Regions from separate parts of the Thalassotalea sp. PS06 genome, predicted to be linked through region 2. Evidence: predicted binding sites of a transcription regulator. Region 2 holds the regulator's gene; each other region holds the start of a gene.
The links. The regulator sigma-54, encoded in region 2, starts transcription at its own class of promoters, with help from an activator protein. The targets are predictions, from matches to a motif close to GTTGGCACGNNNNTNGNNT.
Positions count from the first base shown of each region.

Region 1: FNC98_RS16585 (DUF642 domain-containing protein) is a predicted target of sigma-54. The motif match lies at 1,932-1,950, and genes of this name have one in related genera.
Region 3: glnA (glutamate--ammonia ligase) is a predicted target of sigma-54. The motif match lies at 1,488-1,506, and genes of this name have one in related genera.

Region 1 is NZ_CP041638.1:3,756,728-3,760,014, forward strand. It holds gene FNC98_RS16575 (sodium:solute symporter family protein) at 1-228, shown strand, start outside; gene FNC98_RS16580 (DUF642 domain-containing protein) at 342-980, opposite strand; gene FNC98_RS16585 (DUF642 domain-containing protein) at 1,169-1,804, opposite strand; gene FNC98_RS16590 (hypothetical protein) at 2,032-2,568, opposite strand; gene FNC98_RS16595 (prolyl oligopeptidase family serine peptidase) at 3,082-3,287, opposite strand, start outside.
Region 2 is NZ_CP041638.1:553,195-556,481, reverse strand. It holds gene lptA (lipopolysaccharide transport periplasmic protein LptA) at 1-94, shown strand, start outside; gene lptB (LPS export ABC transporter ATP-binding protein) at 96-824, shown strand; gene FNC98_RS02410 (RNA polymerase factor sigma-54) at 877-2,346, shown strand; gene hpf (ribosome hibernation promoting factor) at 2,376-2,663, shown strand; gene ptsN (PTS IIA-like nitrogen regulatory protein PtsN) at 2,676-3,131, shown strand; gene rapZ (RNase adapter RapZ) at 3,142-3,287, shown strand, end outside.
Region 3 is NZ_CP041638.1:3,279,277-3,282,563, reverse strand. It holds gene glnA (glutamate--ammonia ligase) at 16-1,422, opposite strand; gene typA (translational GTPase TypA) at 1,828-3,287, shown strand, end outside.

The sequences.
Region 1 (3,287 bases), 590 kb from region 2:
CACAAGGGCGTAATGTTTATTCCAGGCACCAGCTTCCTGGGGGCTATGCCTGAAAACTGGTTCTTCGGCATATCACCGAATGCCTTTGGTGCCATTGGCGCTTTAGTTAACTTCGGTGTGGCATTTTTAGTGACAGCTCTGGGCGATAAAGCCCCCGAGCAGGCGCAACGCATGGTAGAGAATATGCGCCAGCCGGGCAGTACTTCGTTAGCAACATTCAAACATTAAGCGTTTTTAAGTAAAGGTTTTGTGTTGAATTAAAAATTCAGCGACTTATTACAGAATGTTCAGGTTTAATGAGAGAGGTTAAGGTTGCCCTATGGCAACCTTAATTCGACAAGTTAATTACGTTTTAATCTGCTAAACCCTAACAATGAAAGCGCCAAAATAGCCAACGTAGAAGGCTCTGGCACCTCTGATGGACCGCCATTCTCGCTTTTTACAGAAACATCATCAATGAAGTTGCCAAATGTTCCGCCAAGAGGGTTAATAGACGATATTTTCAATGTGGTGGTCGACCCAAGAGCGGCAAAGACACCGCCGTCGATTGCCCATTGTCCAACGGTACCACTAACTTCAAAAGAAGCTAAAACCGTAGCAGAGTTATGATCGCCATCGAGTACTTCTACCTTGAAAGCTTCATTGTTATTAACCCGCGCACTGTAGGCAAATGACAATACATAGTTGTCGTCAGCAATAGTGCTAAATGTCTGATAAATCATCCAACTGCCAGCATTGGGATGGGCATTAAGCTCTGCATGTTGATTGCCACTATTAGGCTGAACACCTCCTAATTTATGCCAAATTTCAACATTACTGCCCTGCCATCCTAAGTCCGGCGTTCCTTCAGGAAAGAAAGACCATGAGTTTTCCGCAAGTTCTGGCTTTTCAAACCCACCATTGATAATAAGTTCCGCTTTAGCGGCAAATGAAAAGACTAACAGAGAGATACTTACCAGAATCCGAGTGAAGTGTTTCATAATATGTCCTTTTAGTTGTTATTAAATGCCTTTCGGCTCCTAAAGGTCGGTTAGTTATATTACCAGCAGCTAACCGACCGGGTGTTGGTCAAGCAATTACCCTGCCATCAACGCCAAACGCACCTTCTTAAAGGACTTCACTCAATTTAGAATAAATATTTCAAACAGATTGTAAGACTTTTTGACACCTAAGATTTTCGTAACCAAGATCTTCCACCAACTAATAAAATCAATGAAATGGCAAATATTAAAATAGAGCTTGGTTCCGGAATTTGCTGTGATGGATCATCGCTTTCGACAGCGTAAACGCCATCAAGGAAGTTACCAGAGAATCCCGTTTCCGGATTCACCGAGGTAAACCGAACCGTAGCCTCTGTACCGGTAGCCTCAAAGACCGTGGAAAACTCACTCCAGGTACCGAATTCGTGATCGTCAAACGTCTGCGAAAACAGTACGTCGTCGCCGGCAAGCACTTCAAATAAAAACGCTTCGTCATCGAAACGAGCGCTATAGGCAAAGCCAACTTCATAGAATGAACCGACATCAGACATAAACGTCTGCTCTATGGTCCAGGCTCCGTTTACTGGGCCCGCAGCATTGAGCTCTGCATGCTGAAAACCGCTAAATGCCATCGTACCGTTAGCCATGTGCCAGATCTCAATACTGGCGCCATCCCAACCATCAACGTCTTCACCAGAAAACCATTGCCAGCGACCTTCTTCAACAACTGGGTCTTCAAAGTCGCCATTAACCAACAGATTTGCATTCGCAAAAGGAGTACACAGTATTAACAGGGCAGGTAATAGCCATTGCTTAACTTTCATACAACATACCTTAATAAATTGCTTTAACCGCGCAGCCAAATATTAACTACAGGACAGCCAGATGAGCACCTCTGCTCAACTAGCCCAGTGTTACAGCTATTGATGTGAATTAACTAAACGGATATCTATGCAAGGCATATTCCAATTGTCGTAACCCGTTGATTTTTAATTTGCTTATGGTTTTACGGAAATGGCGATTGTCAGTATTTGTAAAATAAACTGACACTTTAAAAGCGATATCCTACCCTGGCAAAGGCAGTAATAGAGAAACCCGTGTTGGTATCGTGGGGTAATACAGTGAAATCGAGGTGAAAGCCTTTTTTGTAAAAGCTTAAATAGGGCATAAAGTGGATAAAATCTTTACGGATGAATTCGGCGCTGGTATCGGAATAAAGAATATCAGAGCGATCCACATAGGTGATTGGCATCGATAGCGAAATTTTGTCCAAAAAAGAGTCTTCCAATGGGAAGTCCCGGGTTACGCCAATACCGATAGAATTGTAATCCATCTCGTGGGAATCTTTCATTTTCCAAAGCTCGATATTAACCTGCCACTTTGGTGCAGGCTCATAAAAGTACCATTTAACCCCATAACCCTTATGATTTTCGTTGTACTCGAAATCCGGGTCAATAAACTCTTGGATGATAGCTTCCGTGTCATTCTTTTTAAGATGATCTGACCAACCCCCGAGTTTTACTTCAAAGTCCATGGCAGTTACTGTCGATGAAAACAGTAGCAAAAGCAGCGATGCAAACTTTCCCATAACTTCTGTCCTTGTTACGCGCGAAAAAATTGCGCAAAAAATCCTCTACACCTGAACTGCAGTGCATTTAATCTGTATTTAGATTTATTTATTTGGTAGCGCCAGGAATCAGCAGCTCGATATTTGTGTGGGCAATTGCATTGAATCAACGAAAAACAAGACACCCATTGTCTGAAACGGGGGCCCTTTAGATAGGTTATTTGCCGGGGTAAAAGTCATTAGTTGTTATCCTGTTATTTCCTTGCTCCACGGAGCTCCCTCAAGGCAACGACAACAACATAAACAGCCTGAGAGACTTTTTATAATCCTAAGTATAGATAAAGAATGAAAAACGACAGAAAAATGTTGGTTTTTTTTACACTTTTCATAAAAACCCAGGCTTTAATGAAAAATCTATTTGATTCAGACCCTTACTAAACAAGGGCTAGAGAGCTTAGAGAAAGATTTAGAAAGGGAAAATAAAAAAAGGGAGGAAAGGAAAATAATTCCTCTCCTCCCCTTATCAGAAAGATATTAAAGTGCTTTTACGTCCATGTTATAAAGCGTGAAACCAAAAATATCGGCATATTGTTCAATGGATTTCGACACTGGCGTACCCGCGCCATGGCCTGCATTGGTTTCAATGCGAATCAATACCGGGTTGTCACCCGCCTGCTTAGCCTGAAGCTCCGCCGCAAACTTAAAGGAGTGAGCCGGTACTACACGGTCATCATGATCAC
Region 2 (3,287 bases):
GTCAGGTAGCGAACAACAACCTGAAGATGAACAGCAACAGCCAGAGCAGAACGAAGAACAACAGCAGAACACTGAGTCAGGTGAGGAGCAATAGCGTGGCAAATCGTTTAGAAGCCCGTCACCTGGCAAAATCCTATAAAAATCGTCAGGTGGTTAAAGATGTGAGCCTCGCGGTGAGTGCCGGCCAGGTGGTTGGATTGCTTGGTCCAAATGGTGCCGGAAAAACAACGTCGTTCTATATGATTGTAGGTCTGGTTCCCAGTGATTCCGGTTCCGTTACTCTCGATGAGGAAGACCTGACACTTTTGCCGATGCATGAAAGAGCGCGGCAAGGTATAGGTTACCTGCCCCAGGAAGCATCAATTTTTCGCAAACTCTCGGTGCGCGACAACATCATGGCAATATTACAGACTCGAAAAGATTTAGATAATGATGGTCGTGAAGAAAAACTGGAAAGCCTGGTTGAAGAGTTTAATATAGGTCATATTATTGATAATACAGGGCAAAGTTTGTCTGGCGGGGAACGTAGACGCGTAGAAATTGCGCGAGCTTTAGCGGCTGACCCGCACTTTATTCTCCTGGACGAACCCTTTGCGGGTGTCGACCCTATCTCCGTTAGCGATATCAAGAAAATTATTCTGCACTTAAAGCAACGCGGTATTGGTGTACTCATTACTGACCATAACGTCCGTGAAACTCTCGATGTTTGCGAACATGCTTATATTGTTAGTCGCGGCGAATTGATCGCCGAAGGAAACGCCGAACAAGTATTGAGTAACCAGCAAGTACGCGATGTCTATCTAGGTGAGAAATTCACGCTATAGTTAAATACGGAAGACATAAATTTTGATTATTGGAAGAAGTAAGTAGACTCAGATGAGACCCAGTCTCCAGCTCCGAATGGGGCAACACTTAACCATGACGCCGCAGTTGCAGCAAGCGATCAAGTTGCTGCAACTATCGACGCTTGACCTGCAACAGGAAATCCAGGAAGCCCTGGATAGCAACCCGTTGCTGGAAGTCGACGAATCAAGCCTGAATGCTGACAGTGACAATTCTGAAACAAATAATCTTGACTCGCTTGAAGCAAGCAGTAACGTCAATGGCGAAGGCGACGAAATCTCTACCAGTGATGCCCTGAAAACCGACAATATCCCTGAAGAATTACCTACCGATTCACAATGGGAAGATTCTTATAGTGCCTCGGTTTCGTCCGCAAGTTCCCAGCCTGCAGATGACAGTTACGTTTTTCAGGGTGAGACCAAAGATTCAATTCAAGACCACCTGCTGTGGCAAATGGAACTAACCCCATTTTCTGAAACCGATAAATCCATCGCCATTGCCATCATTGATGCCATTGACGATAAAGGTTATTTGACCATCAGCAGTGAAGATGTATTAGAAAGCCTGGGCAATGATGAGGTCGAGCTTGATGAAGTTGAGGCGGTACTTAAACGTATCAATATGTTTGATCCTATCGGTGTTGGGGCTCGCTCAATTGCAGAGTGCCTGATTATCCAGTTGAATCAATTTGCCAAAGATACCCCTTATCTGGAAGAAGCGAAAATGCTAATCGATAAGTATATCGATTTATTGGCGATACGCGATTTTCGACAAATCATGCGCAAAACCAAGCTCAAAGAGCCACAACTCAAAGAGACCATGCGTCTAATCCATTCTTTAAACCCGCGGCCGGGTGATGTCATTAATGAAAGTGACGACCAATATGTTATCCCAGATGTTAGCGTGTTTAAAAAAGGTGGCCGCTGGGTGGTAGAGCTAAACGCTGACAGTGCGCCAAAACTGGCAATCAATAACCAATATGCAGCCCTTGCCCGCTCAACATCTTCCAGTGATAGTCAATTTATTCGTTCTCATTTACAAGAAGCGAAATGGTTCATCAAAAGCCTGGAATCACGTAATGATACCTTGCTGAAAGTCTCCAATTGTATCGTTCAGCAACAACAGGCATTTTTTGAATATGGTCCAGAGGCCATGCGCCCTATGGTCCTGAATGACATCGCCGAAGCCGTTGATATGCACGAATCAACCATTTCCCGGGTTACCACTCAAAAATACATGCACACCCCACGGGGCATTTTCGAATTAAAATATTTCTTCTCCAGCCATGTCAGTACTGAAAATGGCGGCGAATGTTCATCCACTGCGATCAGGGCACTGATTAAAAAAATGGTGGATGCAGAAATACCAAGTAAGCCACTAAGCGATAGTAAAATTGCCGACCTTCTTGCCGATCAAGGCATTAATGTCGCCCGTCGAACTATTGCTAAATATCGGGAATCCTTGGCAATCCCGCCCTCAAATCAGAGGAAGAGCTTACTTTAACAGCCAAAACCGTTCTGAGGAGCCGAAAAATGCAAATTAATTTGTCAGGTCACCATGTTGAGATTACGGACTCTTTAAAAGGATTTGTGGATAGTAAATTTGAAAAGCTAGAGCGACATTTTGACCACATAAATAATGTCTATGTGGTACTGACCGTCGAAAAACTCCAGCAAATTGCCGAAGCCACCGTCAATGTAAATGGTGGCGAAATCCACGCTTCCTCAGAACATCAGGATATGTATGCCGCGATAGATAGCTTAATCGACAAACTCGATCGGCAAGTGATTAAACACAAAGAAAAAATATCGAAACATTAACTATATAACCCAATGAAATTAGAACAATTATTATCCCCGGACTGTACTGTGTGTGCAGTACCGGGAACCAGTAAAAAGGGTGTGCTACAACAAATTAGTCGAATCGCGGCAAATGCGTTTAAAAATGCCACGGAAAAAGAATTATTAAACGCCTTGGTTGCCCGGGAAAAGCTGTCCAGTACAGGTATTGGTAAAGGTATCGCAATTCCCCATGGGCGCTTACAGCAGCATCAGCAAATCATTGCCGTTTTAGTGACGACCGAAAAACCGGTTTCGTTTGATGCAATTGACGACCAACCTGTAGATATTTTCTTTGCGCTTTTCGTTCCCGAAGACCATTGCCAGCAACATTTGCAAACCCTGGCAGCCATTGCTGCTTTTCTTGGGGATAAAAGCAATGCTAAGCGCTTGCGTCGGTGTAAAAGCTCCGAGCAATTATTTAAGATAGCCACGGGTCAGGAAGACTAAGGAAGCTTCAATGAAATTGCTAATCGTCAGTGGCCGTTCAGGTTCAGGTAAGTCCGTTGCATTGCGAGTACTTGAAGATCTTGGTTATTACTGTGTCGATAATATACCGGTAAACCTGTTACCGGCATTAACCCATACGGTAATCAACGATTACGA
Region 3 (3,287 bases), 1.1 Mb from region 2:
ATCAGTAATTGCTGATTAAACGCTGTAGTACATTTCGAACTCAACTGGATGAGTTGTCATGTTCAGCTTCTCGATGTCAGCACGCTTAAGTTCAATGTATGCATCGATCATGTCTTGAGTGAATACACCACCTTCAGTCAGGAAGTCCATGTCAGCTTCAAGACAATCCAGAGCTTCTTCTAATGAACTCGCAACTTGTGGGATAGCAGCAGCTTCTTCCGCTGGTAGATCATATAGATCTTTATCCATTGCATCGCCTGGGTGAATCTTGTTTTTGATACCGTCAAGGCCAGCCATAAGCATTGCTGCGAATGCTAAGTATGGGTTAGCTGTTGGATCAGGGAAACGTACTTCGATACGACGTGCTTTCGGGCTAGGTACTACTGGAATACGGATAGAAGCAGAACGGTTACGTGCAGAGTAAGCAAGCATAACTGGCGCTTCGAAACCAGGAACTAGACGCTTGTAAGAGTTAGTAGAAGCGTTAGTGAAAGCATTTAGTGCTTTAGCGTGCTTGATGATACCGCCGATGTAGTAAAGAGCAGTTTCAGAAAGACCACCGTACTGATCACCAGAGAAAAGGTTAACACCGTCTTTCGCCAGAGATTGGTGACAGTGCATACCAGTGCCGTTATCACCAACAACTGGCTTAGGCATAAAAGTAGCCGTTTTGCCGTATGCGTGTGCAACGTTATGAACAACATACTTGTAGATTTGAATCTCGTCAGCTTTGTTAACCATAGTGTTGAAACGAGTCGCGATTTCGTTCTGACCCGCAGTTGCAACTTCGTGGTGATGCGCTTCAACAACAAGTCCCATCTCTTCCATTACCAGACACATTGCGCTACGAAGATCTTGTGAAGAATCAACTGGAGCTACCGGGAAGTAACCGCCTTTAACGTTAGGACGGTGACCGGTGTTACCATCTTCATAAGAAGTAGAAGAGTTCCAGATAGCTTCTTTGTCGTCGATCTTGTACATAGAACCACTCATATCCGTGTGGTACTTAACGTCGTCAAATAAGAAGAATTCCGGCTCTGGGCCGAATAGAACTGTATCAGCGATACCAGTGCTGCGCATGTAATCTTCAGCGCGCTTAGCAACAGAACGCGGGTCACGCTCGTAACCTTGCATAGTAGCAGGCTCAACGATGTCACAGCGGATGTTTAAAGTTGTTTCTTCTGTGAATGGGTCAAGTACCGCAGTTTCAGCGTCAGGCATAAGAATCATGTCTGATTCGTTGATACCTTTCCAACCAGAGATAGAAGAACCATCGAACATTTTACCTTCTTCAAAAAAATCTTCATCGATTTGGTGAAAAGGAAGTGAAACATGCTGCTCTTTACCTTTGGAATCAGTGAAGCGCAAATCAACGAACTTAACGTCGCTTTCTTTAATCAAATTTAAAACTGCTTGTGACATGAACGTCTCCGAAATTATTCTGCAGGTTAAAATAAAAATGTACTAACATTTGCTATGCAATGCATAAGCGATAATCGTGCCAACTTTGTAACCGTTGTTTTATCAAGGAATGGGCATTTAATATCGGCTTGGTTTGCACCTGCTTGGTGCAACTGTGGATCTTAATGGTGCATAGATGACAGGGGATCCTGAAAATTTCAGTTACTACTCTTTCATTGTACCATTTTAGTGAGAATTCACAGGATTTTTTCCAAAATAAGGCAAAACACTAATATCTAAATCAAATCCTAGTCAGGGCGCACTTCTCCTGCGACCTATCGGTTTTATTAATCGTACAATTTTAATTTTCCTTGTGCACTGCTCTGCTGTACAATACGCGCCCAAATATAGTTAAGGGCTAATACAGTGTTAGACAAATTACGCAATATTGCGATTATCGCGCACGTTGACCATGGTAAAACCACCCTGGTTGATAAACTGTTACAACAATCAGGTACATTAGACGCACGCGCAGATCTTGATGATCGTGTGATGGATTCTAATGACATCGAAAAAGAGCGTGGTATTACCATCCTCGCTAAAAACACCGCTATCGACTGGAACGATTATCGCGTAAATATCGTAGATACTCCGGGCCACGCTGACTTTGGTGGTGAAGTAGAGCGAGTAATGTCAATGGTTGACTCAGTACTGCTAATTGTTGACGCACAAGAAGGCCCAATGCCGCAAACTCGCTTCGTAACCCAAAAAGCATTCGCACAAGGGTTGAAGCCTATCGTAGTTATCAACAAAATCGATAAGCCAGGCGCTCGTCCTGATTGGGTAATGGATCAGGTATTTGATCTATTTGATAACTTAGGCGCAACTGACGAACAGTTGGACTTTAAAGTGGTTTACGCTTCAGCTATCAATGGCTGGGCATCTCACGAAGAAGGTGCAGAAGGCACTGATATGACACCGTTGTTCGAAACCATTGTTGAAGAAGTTCCGGCACCGGATGCGGATATCGAAGGCCCGTTCCAGATGCAAATCTCTCAGCTTGATTACAACTCTTATGTTGGTGTAATCGGTGTAGGTCGCGTTACTCGGGGTACCGTTAAGCCAGGTCAGCAGGTTACCGTTCATGGTGCTAATGGTCGTATCCACAACGGTAAAGTGGGTACGGTTTTAGGTTACCTTGGTCTAGAGCGTTATGAAGCCGAATCTGCCAAAGCGGGTGATATTATCGCGATTACCGGTTTGGGCGAGCTGAAAATCTCCGATACCATTTGTTGCCCAACAGAAGTTGAGCCACTACCGGCACTTTCTGTTGATGAACCAACCGTTACTATGACCTTCCAGGTAAACACTTCGCCATTTTCTGGTTTAGAAGGCAAGTATGTAACCTCACGAAACATTCTTGATCGCCTGCAGAAAGAATTGGTTCACAACGTTGCCCTTCGTGTTGAAGAAACAGACGATCCGGACAAGTTCCGTGTGTCAGGGCGTGGTGAATTGCACTTAGGTATCCTAATTGAAAACATGCGTCGTGAAGGCTTCGAGTTAGCGGTATCTCGTCCCGAAGTTATCATGATCGAAAAAGATGGTGAGACTCAAGAGCCATACGAAACCGTAACCGTTGATGTTGAAGAAGAGCATCAGGGTTCAATCATGGAGAAAATGGGTCTGCGTAAAGCCGAACTTACTGATATGGCGCCAGATGGCAAAGGTCGTATCCGTATGGACTTCATCATGCCGTCTCGTGGTTTGATTGGCTTCCAGACCGAGTTCATGACTTTAACTTCAGGTAGTGGTCTTATCTATCACACTTTCCTGCAGTACGGTCCTCACAAAGGTGGTGAAATCGGTCAGCGTATCAATGGTGT